Regions from separate parts of the Marinobacter sp. JSM 1782161 genome, predicted to be linked through region 1. Evidence: riboswitches for the same ligand, from Rfam matches in the RefSeq annotation. Region 1 holds a riboswitch; each other region holds the start of a gene.

Region 1 (4,316 bases):
ATGGTGCACACCTTCGGCGCCGGGGCGGCCACCGGCGTACTTTTCTCTGCGCCGGTCGCGCCCAGCGAGCGCAGGTAGTAGGTGGTCTTCAGACCGCGTTCCCACGCCAGTTGATAGAGTTCGTCCAGCTTGCGACCGGACGGCTCGGCCATGTACAGGTTCAGGCTCTGGGCCTGGTCCAGCCATTTCTGGCGGCGCGCGGCGGCTTCCACCAGCCAGCGGGCGTCCATCTCGAAGGCGGTGGCGTAGCGGGCCTTGATCGCCTGCGGAATGCGGTCGATCTGTTGTACCGATCCGTCGTAATACTTCAGGTCGTTGACCATCACGTTGTCCCATAGCCCTTCGGCTTTCAGGTCCGCCACCAGCGAAGGATTGATCACCGTGAACTCGCCGGACAGGTTCGATTTGACGAACAGGTTCTGGTACGCCGGTTCGATGGACTGGCTAACGCCGACGATGTTGGAGATGGTCGCGGTCGGCGCGATGGCCATGACGTTGGAGTTGCGGATGCCATGCTCGGCGATCAGTTTGCGCACCGGCTCCCAGTCCAGGCGCGTCTCGGTGTTGACGCTCAGGTCGCCCTCGCGACGCGCTTCCTTGAGGTTGTTCAACGAATCGATGGGCAGGATGCCCTGCGACCAGAGCGAGCCCTCGTAGCTTTCATAGGCGCCACGCTCCTTCGCCAGCAGGGCGGAGGTCCGCAGGGCGAAGTAGCTGATCTGCTCCATGGCCAGGTCGGCGAATTCCACCGCTTCCGGACTGGCGTAGGCGTGGCCCAGGCGGTAAAGCGCGTCCTGAAAGCCCATGATGCCCATGCCCACCGGACGGTGGCGCAGGTTGGATTGGCGCGCCTGAGGCACGGCGTAGAAGTTGATGTCGATGACGTTGTCGAGCATCCGAACCGCCGTGTTAACGGTCTTCTCCAGGCGCAGCACGTCCAGCTCGCCGTTGTCGATGTGGGCCGCCAGGTTGATCGAGCCCAGGTTGCACACGGCGATCTCGTCGGCGCTGGTGTTCAGGGTGATCTCGGTGCACAGGTTGGAGGAGTGGACCACGCCCCTGTGCTGCTGCGGCGAACGCAGGTTGCAGGGATCCTTGAAGGTGATCCAGGGGTGACCGGTCTCGAACAGCACAGTCAGCATCTTGCGCCAGAGCTGCTTGGCGGAAATCTTCTTGGATAGCTTGATCTCGCCGCGCTCGGCCATCGCCTCGTATTCTTCATAGCGGGTGCGGAATTCGTTGCCGTAAAGGTCGTGCAGGTCGCCCACGTCGCTCGGCGAGAACAGCGTCCAGTCGGCATCGGCGCGCATGCGCTCGATCAGCAGGTCCGGCACCCAGTTGGCGGTGTTCATGTCGTGGGTGCGGCGACGCTCGTCGCCGGTGTTCTTGCGCAGTTCCAGGAACTCCTCGATGTCCAGGTGCCAGCTTTCCAGGTAAGCGCAGACCGCGCCCTTGCGCTTGCCGCCCTGGTTGACCGCCACGGCGGTGTCGTTGACCACTTTCAGGAACGGCACGACGCCCTGGCTGCGGCCGTTGGTGCCCTTGATGTGGGAGCCCAGCGAACGCACCGGCGTCCAGTCGTTGCCCAGGCCGCCGGCCCACTTGGACAGCAGCGCGTTGTCCTTGATGGCGCCGTAGATGCCTTCCAGGTCGTCGGACACAGTGGTCAGGTAGCAGGAGGACAGCTGCGAGTGCCGGGTGCCACTGTTGAACAGCGTCGGCGTGGAAGCCATGTAGTCGAACGACGACAGCAGATCGTAGAACTCGATGGCGCGGGCGTTGCGGTCGTCCTCGCGCAAAGCCAGGCCCATGGCGACACGCATGAAGAAGACCTGCGGCAGCTCCAGGCGCTGGTCCTCGAAATGGACGAAGTAGCGGTCGTACAGGGTCTGCAGGCCGAGGAAGCCGAACTGCCGGTCGCGCTCGGGTTTGATTTCAGCGCCCAGGCGCTCCAGGTCGAACTCGCCCAGGGCCGGGTCCAGCAGCTCACGCTCGATCCCGAAACCGATGAAACTGGACAGCGCCTGTGGATAAACCTCGGCCAGGGTCTGATCGAGCGGCAGGGACAGGGCCTGACCGGCCTCCAGACGCAGCTGTTCCAGCAGCAGGCGGGCGGTGACGGCACTGTAGTCCGGCTCCTGCTCGATGCGCCCGCGGGCGGTCATGACCAGGGCGTTGAGCACGTCTTTCTCGGGAATGCCGTCGTAGAGGTTGCGCACGGCGTCTTCCACCACGCTTTCGGCGTCCACCGCGTCCAGTCCGGCGCAGGCCTGCTCCACCTGATGTTTCATCAGGCCCACGTCCAGCGGCACGGTCTGGCCGTTGGCCAGGGAGACCGTCAGGGTGGGATGGGCTTCCACCGGCGCCTGGGTGGCACGTTCCTGGGCGTGGGCTTCGCGGTACAGCACGTAGGCCCGGGCCACCTTCTGTTCCTCGGCCCGCATCAGGGCCAGTTCCACCTGATCCTGAATGTCTTCGATGTGCACGGTGCCGCCAGCCTGCAGGCGCCGGCTCAGGGCCTGGATGACCTGACGGCTGACGCGGCGGACGCTGTCGTGGATACGGGCAGAACCGGCGGCTTTCTCGCCTTCCACGGCGAGGAACGCCTTGGTGATGGCGACACTGATCTTGCTGGCATCGAAATCGACCAACTGGCCGTTTCGCTTGATGACTCGGAGGGCCAGGGTCTGTTCCTGGGCATCGGTTGGGGCTGCTGCAGCGCTGGACATGACGGTTCTCCTGGGTACGCGTTGTCAAAAGTCTTACCTTCGCGTACGCAGGACGGCAGGCCTCCACGGGGGTGTGGAGTCGGATTGCCGTTTGCTGCTCACCCTGAGTCGCGAAGGTGCAGTCGCGTGGTCCCATTGGTGGGGCCACACCTCCCTGGCAGGTCTTCGGACTCAGGGGTCTGAACCGTTCCGGTTCGCCTCGCGTAACGACTTCCCAGCAGATGCCAGTGTCATCGTGTCACGCTCGTGCCCCAATACCGCTGCGCGTCAGTTCCGGATTCTCACCGGATTCCCGGACACCAGAGGTTGTGGATAACGGCGCTGTGCAGCCGGGAGCGCCTTACGACTCCCGGTTGGCAGTGCGCTGGTTAACGATAAACCACTAGATCTGGTGTCTAACCAAGGATAAGAGCACTATATAGATGAAGCCTGACAGGAACAAGCCAATGTTGATACGAATGGCCACATCCCTACTGGTGGCGGCGCTGGCGCTGCAGAGCGTTCCGGCCACCGCCGAGTCGCTGACGCCCTTCTCCACCCTGCAGACCCTGGACGACGGCTGGACCCCGCTGACCTTCCCCGATATCGATACCCACACCCGCTACCGACTGGTCGACGACCAGGGTACCCAAGTGCTGCGCGCGGACACCGACGGCGGCGCCTCGGGACTGATTCACCGGGTCGACATCGAGCCCGGTGAAAAGCTGGTGCTGCACTGGCGCTGGAAAGTGGACGGCGTTTACGCAAAGGGGGACGCACGCCGCAAGGACGGTGACGACTATCCCGCCCGGATCTACGTGGCGTTTGCCTTCGAACCGGACAAGGCGGGGTTTTTCGAGCGGGCCAAACGCAAAGCGGTGGAGCTGGTTCACGGCGACGCCCTGCCCGGCAGCGCGCTCAACTACATCTGGGCCAACCGCCTGCCCCGGGGCGAATCCGTGCCCAACCCGTTCAGTGAGGAAACACGAATGATCGCGGTGCAGAGCGGATCGGACCATGCGGGACAGTGGATGGAGGAGAGCCGGGATCTGGTGGCGGACTACCGCGCCGCCTTCGGCGAGGATCCGCCGCGCATAACCGGCATTGCCGTGATGACGGACGGCGACAATACCGGCTCGGCCGCCACCGCCTACTACGGGGACATCCGGCTCTCACGCTGACAGGATAGACGCCGGCATGAGAAGCCAACGGCGCAAGCAAGCACTTACTATCGAAGGATGATCAGCGGCGTTTCGCTGGTCTTGAGCATGCTGGTGGTGGTGCTGCCCACCAGGAACTGACGGATGCGGGAATGGCCGTAGGCGCCCATCACCATCAGGTCGATGCCCTGCTCTTCCTGGTAGGCGTGCAGGGTTTTTTCCACGTCTCCAGCCCGCACCGCCACCTCCACCGAGCAACCGGCCGCTTCCAGCTTCTGCGCGGCGGCGTCCAGGGCCGCACGGCGTTCATCGGTCTCGTCGCCAACCATCACCAGATGCAGCGGAACCTTGCGGAAGATCGGGCTGTTGGCCAGCAGATCCACGCCTTTCTGCATGGTCTCGCTGGCGTCGAAGGCGAGCATGGCGCTGCGCGGCTCGCGATACTCAT
Region 2 (4,316 bases), on a different contig from region 1:
CAGCTGCCGGTCGGTGTGTTGACGGCGGCGGTTGGCGTGCCGCTTTTCCTCTACCTGCTGCAACGCCGGGGGACCCGCTGATGCCCTCCTTGCAGTTGGACGGCCTGACTTTTGGTCGTGGCGACCGTGCCCTGGCGGAGCCGCTTGATCTGCAGGCCGAAGGCGGCGAAGTCTGGGCCATCCTGGGGGAGAACGGTGTCGGCAAATCCTCGCTGCTGCTGACTCTGGCTGGTCTGCTGCCGGTGTTGGCGGGACGGGTGTTTGTCGATGGCGTGGACATCCGGCGCTGCCCGCGCAAAGTGCTGGCGCGTCGCGTTGGCCTGTTGCTGCAGCAGTCGCCGATGGATTTTCCGTTTACCGTAACCGAAGCCGTCGGGGCCGGCCGTTACGCGCACCGACCGGGCTGGCAGGCGCTGGGAGCGAATGATCAGGTCATCATCCGCCGGGCGTTGGCGAGCTGTGGGCTGGAAGGTCTGGCGGAGGCTCGGGTCGACCGCCTGTCCGGCGGCGAACAGCGCCGGGTGGCCATGGCAACCCTGCTGACCCAGGCCCCCGGCGTCCTGTTGCTGGACGAGCCGGTGAATCATCTGGATCTGCGCCACCAGGCGGAACTGATGGCAACCCTGTGTGCGCTGGCGCGGGAGCAGCGGCGGTTAGTGGTCATGACCGTTCACGACATCAACCTGGCGGCACGCTACGCCGACCGGGTCCTGTTACTGTATCCCGACGGTCACCACGATGCCGGTTCGGCGTCTGAAATGCTGTCGTCGGAGCGCCTGCAGCGGGTCTACAGCTATCCGGTCGAGCGGGTCGGCGAGGGCGGGGACAGCTTCTGGCGGCCCGCGCCGCGATGGACTCCCGACCCGGTGGATTGAACGCGCCGTCGGCGTGCCGCGATCAGGCGGGCACTTCCATTTTGCGGCCCCGGTAGGTGATGGTGCGGGTCTTGCTGCTGCTGGCCGGTTCCTCTTTCTTGGCCGCCGCGGCCGGCTCCGCCAACTCCTGGCCGCGGTAATTGCGCGGCTTGTCGTCGTCCTGCTTGGCAAGATCCGGAACCTGTTTCTTGAGCTCTTCCCAGGCGTTGTTCAGGTGGCTGGAGCGGGATTGCCTGGCGTAGGACGCCAACTGGTCCTCCAGGTCGTTGTCGGTCAGGTGAAGCTTAACGCCGAATTCCGCCAGGATCAGTCGGCGGCACTGGTGGACGAGTTTGAGGAGTCCGCGATCCAGTAGCCAACTGCGTTCTGCTGCTAGCGTCGTCATTGTCGTACCTCATTTCAAAGCGCTCTTGCGTCTGGACGGTCCCGAGCCTGTGGGGGATCAGAGCGTGCGCGTTATCGACCCTGAATATTAAGCTAAAAATGTGCCTATCGTTAAAATCCTGAAATAAAAGGCGAAAACGTCAGCTTTGCATGGAATTACGCACCGCCATGACGCATCACGGGTTCGGCCTGCACCGTTGTGGTGAGTTCGGCGGGCGTGCAGGGGAATGAGAAAATCCGGGAAAATGCGTTGACCCGGTGGGCCAGTCCTCCTAAAGTCCCGGCAAGTTCGGTGACGCGTGCGTCACCGGCGTCAATTGGCAGGCGGTGCTCGCACGGCGAGTGAAACGGGAAACTGGTGCAAACCCAGTGCTGCCCCCGCAACGGTAAATTCCTCTGCAGCAGCAAGGCCACTGGACCTCCGGTCCGGGAAGGCGCTGCCGGCCCCGATCCCGGGGAAGGAATGAGCCCGGAGACCGGCCACCTGCTTCCCGGCAGGGATCTCTCTGATCCTGGCCGGTGCATGCGGTGCTGCGGAGGGCTTCACCGGTGGTTGCCCATCCCGTAACCGCGCGTCCTCCGTCCACCGGCTTCGACTGAACCGGATGCGAACCCAGGACGCCCTCTGTGAACAAGCCCTTTTCCCTGGCCGCCGGCCTGATGACCGGCTGTCTTGCCGCCCCGCTCAACGCGGACATTCTCAATCCCCTTGTGGTGACCGCGACCCGGACCGCGCAAACGGCCGACGAGGTGAACGCCTCGGTGACGGTCATCAGCCGGCAGGACATCCAGCGCAGCACGGCCAGCAGCATCGAGGACCTGTTGCGCGGTGTTCCCGGCGTGACCGTGTCCCAGAGTGGTGGTGCCGGCAAGCAGTCCAGCGTGTTCATGCGGGGTTCGAATTCCGATCACGTGCTGGTGCTGGTGGACGGCCTGAAAGTCGGCGGTGCAACGGCGGGCACGGCCCAGTTGGAAAACATTCCCCTGGCGCTGGTGGATCGCATCGAAGTGGTGCGTGGTCCGCGCTCCAGCCTCTACGGCTCGGAGGCCATCGGTGGGGTGATCCAGATATTCACGCGCCGGGGCACGCCGGAGCCGGAAGCCATTTCGGAGGTGAGCGCCGGTACCGAGGGCTCCTCGCGCCTGACCCAGCACTTCTCGGGCCGCACCGGCGATACGGCCTACAGCCTGTCGGCGTCGATGTATGAGACCGATGGTGTGGATTCCCAGCCGGTCAGCAATCAGCGCGATGACGACGGTTTCGAGAGCCAGTCGTTCAGCGCCAGCGTGGATCAGCGGGTGAATGATCGCCTGTCGCTCGGCCTCAACGCGATGCACGCCCAGGGCGAGAACGATTACGACAGCGTTTTCGGTACAGCCGATCAGCGCTACTGGAACGAGTTCGTGCAGCAGTCCGGGCGGGTTTTCGCCGATTTCGCCGCCAGCGACGATGTCACCTTGCACGCCCAGATCGGCTACGGGCGCGAGGACAACGACAACTTTATCGACCAGTCGGATTACTTTGACTATGAAACCCGGCGCCGCCAGTACCTGGTCCAGTCCGATGCCTACCTCACTGGCCACCAGCTGCTGACCGTGGGCGTCGAGCGGGTTGAAGAGCGTGTGGAGGCCTCGACGGCCTACACGGAAGACGCTCGCTACAACAATGCGGTGTTTGGTCAGTGGCAGACCGTCGATCAGCCGCTGCATGTGGAGACGTCGCTGCGCTACGACAACAACCAGGCCTACGGCGACGAGACCACCGGGGCGGTATCGGTAGGCTACCAGCTGACGCCCGCGCTCAAGCCCTACGTCAGCTACGGCACCGGCTTCAAGGCGCCCAACTTCAACGATCTGTATTCGCCGTTTGGCGCCAACCCGGACCTGGACGCGGAAACCTCGGAAACCTACGAAGTAGGGCTCAAGGGCAGTGTCGGACGTCTGTCCTATGAGTGGGCGGCCTATCGCACCAACTTCGATGACCTGATCCAGCTGGACGCCTTGTTCATTCCCTACAACACGGAGTCGGCGACGGCGGAAGGTACGGAACTGAGCGTCATCTACCGGGGCGGTGACTGGCGGCTGGAAATGGGCGCCGGCTATACCCGCGCCACCGATGACGACACCGGCGATGCCCTGGCCCGGCGACCCAAGTGGAACGGGCGCCTGGCGGGAACAAAAACGTTCGGGCCGCTGGAAGCGAGCCTGGAATGGCTGGGGCGGACGGATTCGGTGGATACGGCGGCGGACAGCGACATTCCCGGTTATGGGATGACCAACCTGACGCTGGCCTATGCCGCGACCGACCGCCTCGACCTGACGCTCAAGGGGCGCAACTTGCTCGATCAGGAGGCGGTCACCGTGGCCGGATACTCTGGCCAGCAACGGGCGTTGCTGGCCTCCCTGCGCTACCGCTACTGAACGCAGCCGGGGCGAGGTCGCTAGTGCGCCTCGTCCCAGTTGTCGCCGACACCGGCTTCCACCAGCAGCGGCACCTTGAGGTCGGCGGCGGCTGACATGCGATCGGTGAGGCCCTTGATGACGTCGTCCAGGGCCGACTCCTTCACTTCCAGGATCAATTCGTCGTGGACCTGCATGACCATGCGGGCGTCCCTGGCGTGCTGGTCCAGCAGCCAGTTCTCCACCGTCACCATCGCCTTCTTGATGATGTCCGCCGCGGTGCCCTGCATGGGCGCGTTGATTGCGGTGCGCTCGGCGGCCTGCTGCATCTGTTTGTTCTTGGCGTTGATCTCTGGCAGGTACAGGCGACGGCCGAACAGGGTTTCCACGTAACCGTCGTCGTGGGCCTGCTTGCGGATGTCGTCCATGTACTGGCGAACACCGGGGTAGCGGTGGAAATAGAGGTCGATGTACTCCTGGGCGAGCTTGCGTTCCACGCCCAGCTGGCGCGACAGGCCGAAGGCGGACATGCCGTAGATCAGGCCAAAGTTGATGGCCTTGGCGCTGCGGCGCTGGTCGGACGTGACCTTGTCCACCGTGGTGTCGAAGACCTCGGCGGCGGTGGCCTTGTGGATGTCCTTGCCCTCGGCGAAAGCC
Region 3 (4,316 bases), on a different contig from region 1:
TCCGGGTTCATGGTGCCGATCAGGGCGAACCGGGCCGCGTGGCTGTGGCTGATGCCATCCCGCTCCACCACGTTGATGCCGCGTGCAGCCGCATCCAACAGCAGGTCCACCAGGGCGTCCGGCAGCAGGTTCACTTCGTCGACGTACAGCACGCCGCCGTCCGCCCGGGCCAGCAAGCCCGGTTCGAAAGCCACGTCCTGATCCGCCAGCACGCGTTTCAGGTCGAGGCTGCCGATCAGGCGATCCTCGCTGGTACCCAGAGGCATGTTCACGAATGGCGGACGAACCCCTTCGCTCGATGGCGGCAGGATGTCGGCCAGGGCCCGGGCCAGGGTCGATTTGGCGCTGCCTCGGGGACCGCTGATCAAAACGCCACCGACTCGAGGGTTGATGGCGTTCAGCAGCAACGCTGTCTTGAGATCGTCCTGGCCGACAACGGCCGAGAACGGAAACTCAGGCAGGAACTTGTTCATGATGGATGCGACCTGTCCGTGACAGGTAATTGAGGGTAACCGCGCACAGCACGCCAATCAGGAGCCAGAACGCCAGATTGGAGAGGCCGGTTGCCCAGATGAATTGATGGTGGAGCTCGTTCAACGCTGTGACGGCGTCCGGATCGGGATGCGAGAACATCGGGCCCTCGTGGGTGGGCACGAAAAAGTGCGTCACCAGCAACAACGGCACACCCAGGATGCGCTGCCAGCCGCCGGCCAGGAAGAGGATACCGAGTCCGGCGACGGTCAGCAGTACCGTGGCAACCCACCAAAGCTGGCGCGATTCCAGGGCGGCGGCACTGGCACCCGGCACTTCCGGCGGCAGCCCAAGCGACGGGGCCATGAACACGGCGACAAAGCCGAGCGCCCCCAGCAGGAGCCCGCGACTGGCGTTGGGCGTCATGCGGCCGCGTTCACGCAGCTGATTCATGACCACCAGCAGCAGCGCGGCGAAACCGATACCGGCGCAGATGTTGGAAACCGCCGAGTAGAACGTGCGCTCGAAGCCGTCGGCCGGGGCCCACTCGTCACCGCCGTGGTGGTGATGGTCGCCCGCTTGGCCGTGCTCGTGAGTATGGCCGGCCGCCTCATGCGGATGGGCGCTTTCCGGCTCGGCCGGTTCGCTGACCTCGTACTGTTCGGCCGCGAGAATGATCGGTGTGACGCCAAAGGATTGAAACGCGGTCATGGCCAGACCGGCGACAACGCCAATAACGCAGGCGCTGAGTATCAATGAGCGGAACATGGATTTCCCTCCAGCAGGAAATAGAACGGTCGTTGTGCCAACGCCGGGCGCTGCGGAAGACTATCCATGAACGGATAGCCTACGATCGGACAGCGCTCAGTGGCAGGGGAAAACGAACGTGTGCCGGGTATCGTGCGCGGCGTTGTGGGCCGCGCTCATCGGCAGGAAGCCAACGGCGTAAAGGATCAACGCGCCGAAGACCGCAACAGCGCCCTGCTGGACGGCCGATGAAACCCGGGAACCGGAAACCGATTCGCTGGAGGATGAGGAAAACGCAGACATATCAACTCCTTGGTGCCCGCCGCACCACTGGTGGATAGCAGGAATGACAGGCCGGTCTTCGGGCTTAAAACGGGGCGCCTTTTCGAGCGCCATCATCTGCACCTTCCCGGCGTTGGCCAGTGGCATGTTGCAGACTACGCGTTTATTACCGATGCGGGGGCAGCGATGGAATGGGCCTGAGGCCGCACCATACTTCCCGATTATCCCCTGTGGCAGGGGCACCCGTCTTCGAGGTGGATATCGTAATTCAACGCCCCGGCGGGCGCAATGTGGGACCGCCGGACCGCCCTATTTTCGGGGTGTTCTGTGGGCCAGCCAGTCGGCCAACGGGTGGCCATCCGGCAACGCTTTTTGCCAGCCGTCGTGATGCACCAGCTGCTCCAGAGGCAGACGCGAACGCCAGCCCCTGGCCTGCAGCTCGGGCTGCTCGAGAAACTCGCTCACATACCCCACACACAGATACGCCAGCGGATAGACGTTCTCAGGCAACGCCAGCACCTCGGCCAACCGCTCCTGGTCGAGGATGCTGACCCAGCCGACGCCGATGCCTTCGGCACGGGCCGCCAGCCACAGGTTCTGCACCGCCAGGCAAGTGCTGAACAGGTCGGTTTCGACGATGCTGTTGCGCCCCAGCACCTTGGGGCCGCCGCGGCTGCGATCGCAGGTGATGCAGAGGTTGAGCGGGCTGTCGAGGATGCCCTGCAGTTTGAGGCTGCGGTAGGTGCCCTGGCGTTCGCCCTCGTAATTGTCAGCGGCCCGCTGGTTCTCCTGCTCGAAGTTCTCCAGCACCCGGCGACGTACCTCGGTGCTTTCGATCACCAGGAAATCCCAGGGCTGCATAAAACCCACGGACGGCGCGTGGTGGGCCGCTTCGATGAGCCGCCCAAGCACCCCGGGCGGTATCGGATCGGGCAGAAACTGGGAGCGAACATCGCGACGCTCAAAAATGGCGCGATACAGCCCCTGGCGCTCGGCGTCGGTGAAGTCGTTGGCGGAATCGGTCATTCGGTTTCCTTCGGCAGACCCAGCCAGTGCCGGAGTCTCTCAGTGTCCAGTTGCTGGTCGAGATGGTCGGCGAGGCGATCGAGCTGGGCAAGCCGGTGCTGCTGGTAATCCACCGCCGCGGCCTCACCGCGCAGCCCCCAGGCGGCCAGCAGGGCGTCGCAGGCCTCAGGCCGGTCGAACAGCCCGTGCACGTAGGTGCCCATGATCTGGCCATCGTCGCTGACGGCGCCATCGGGGCGACCGCCCAGGTTGAGAATCGGGCGTTCCAGCGCGGCGCCGGTGGTCACGCCGTTGTGCATTTCATAGCCGGTCAGCGGGGCCATATCGTCCCCGCCCGGCAGCCGCAGCTCGCCCGCTACCTCGCGCAGCTGTTTGCCGGCCACCATCCGGGTGTTCAGCGGCAGCAGGCCCAGCCCTTCGCTGTTGCCCGGCTCCCCTTCCAGGCCGTCGGGGTCGGCAACCCACTCGCCCAGCATCTGGAAGCCGCCGCAGATGCCGAACACATGCCCGCCGTAGCGCAGATGCCGGCGGATCGCCCCGGGCCAGCCCCGCGCTTTCAGCCAGGCCAGGTCGGAGCGCGTACTTTTGCTGCCGGGCAGGATGATCACGTCCGCCGGCGGGATGGCTTCGCCCTCCCCGACGAAGCTCAGGTCCACGCCCGGGTGCAGGCGCAGCGGGTCGAAATCGTTGTGATTGCTCATGCGCGGCAGACGTGGAATCACCACCCTGAGCTGGCCGTTGCCGGCAACGGAGGTCAGGTTAACGCTGTCCTCGGCGTCCAGCAGCAGACCGCTCAGGTGCGACAGCACACCCACCACCGGCTTGCCGGTCCGCTCTTCGAGCCACTCCAGGCCGGACGTGAGCAGGCCCGGATCGCCCCGGAACCGGTTGATCACGAATCCCGCAATGCGGTCTCGTTCGCTCTCAGACACCAGCTCCAGCGTGCCCACCAATTGCGCGAATACGCCGCCGCGTTCGATATCCCCCACCAGGAGGACCGGGCAATTCGCCGCTTCGGCGAACCCCATATTGGCAATATCGTTGGCGCGCAGGTTGATTTCCGCCGGGCTGCCGGCGCCTTCGGCGATGATCACATCGTAGCGCGCGGACAGGTCACGCCAGGCCGCCATCACTGACTTGGCCGCTTCGGCCTTGTAAGCGAGGTAATCCAAAGCATCCATGTTGCCGTGAACCTGGCCGCGCAGGATCACTTGGGCACCGCAGTCGGTCTGCGGTTTGAGCAGGACCGGGTTCATGTCGCTGTGAGGCTCCAGGCCACAAGCCAGGGCCTGCAATGCGGTGGAGCGGCCGATTTCGCCGCCGTCGCGGGTCACCGCGCTGTTGAGGGCCATGTTCTGGGGCTTGAACGGGGCGACCGAGACGCCCTGTCGCGCCAGCCAGCGGCAAAGCGCCGCCACAACCGTGCTCTTGCCGGCGTCGGACGTGGTACCCTGCACCATCAATGTGGTCATCGTGCCGTGTTCCTGACTCTTTCGGATTGGATTTCCTGCAGCGCCTGCTGCAGCCGGCGCCAGTCGGATTCGGTTGCAGGCAGGCCAAAACGCAGCGCGGCCGGCTTGGTGAACCGGCGCACGTAGACACCTCGCTGGGCAAGCGCATCCGCCCAGGCGTCGGCCGCGATCGTTGGCGCGTACTGGAACAGCGCCGTTCCCTGAACAACCGGGAAGCCGTGCCGGGCCAGCATGGCCGCCAGACGCTGACTGTCCGCGCGCAGGCGCTCGACCGTCTGCGCCTGCCAGGCCGCATCGGCAAGTGCCCGGGCCATGATA

What was found. A riboswitch is a leader RNA that binds a small molecule or an ion and turns the genes downstream of it on or off. The one in region 1 is predicted to bind cobalamin.
Region 2: linked by a shared signal. The riboswitch ahead of GQB00_RS19835 (TonB-dependent receptor domain-containing protein) and the one ahead of GQB00_RS16595 (ribonucleoside-diphosphate reductase subunit alpha) in region 1 are both predicted to bind cobalamin.
Region 3: linked by a shared signal. The riboswitch ahead of GQB00_RS03200 (CbtB domain-containing protein) and the one ahead of GQB00_RS16595 (ribonucleoside-diphosphate reductase subunit alpha) in region 1 are both predicted to bind cobalamin.

The regions. Positions count from the first base shown of each region.
Region 1 is NZ_WSSA01000004.1:39,587-43,902, forward strand. Features, by position in the region: gene GQB00_RS16595 (ribonucleoside-diphosphate reductase subunit alpha) at 1-2,729, opposite strand, end outside; cobalamin riboswitch at 2,868-3,048, opposite strand; gene GQB00_RS16600 (DUF3047 domain-containing protein) at 3,176-3,889, shown strand; gene GQB00_RS16605 (universal stress protein) at 3,937-4,316, opposite strand, start outside.
Region 2 is NZ_WSSA01000005.1:144,125-148,440, reverse strand. Features, by position in the region: gene GQB00_RS19850 (FecCD family ABC transporter permease) at 1-81, shown strand, start outside; gene GQB00_RS19845 (ABC transporter ATP-binding protein) at 81-875, shown strand; gene GQB00_RS19840 (hypothetical protein) at 898-1,260, opposite strand; cobalamin riboswitch at 1,568-1,759, shown strand; gene GQB00_RS19835 (TonB-dependent receptor domain-containing protein) at 1,887-3,680, shown strand; gene polA (DNA polymerase I) at 3,701-4,316, opposite strand, start outside.
Region 3 is NZ_WSSA01000002.1:726,537-730,852, forward strand. Features, by position in the region: partial or broken gene GQB00_RS21790 (ATP-binding protein) at 1-473, opposite strand, end outside; gene GQB00_RS03195 (CbtA family protein) at 454-1,239, opposite strand; gene GQB00_RS03200 (CbtB domain-containing protein) at 1,336-1,521, opposite strand; cobalamin riboswitch at 1,553-1,762, opposite strand; gene bluB (5,6-dimethylbenzimidazole synthase) at 1,810-2,526, opposite strand; gene GQB00_RS03210 (cobyric acid synthase) at 2,523-3,998, opposite strand; gene cobD (threonine-phosphate decarboxylase CobD) at 3,995-4,316, opposite strand, start outside.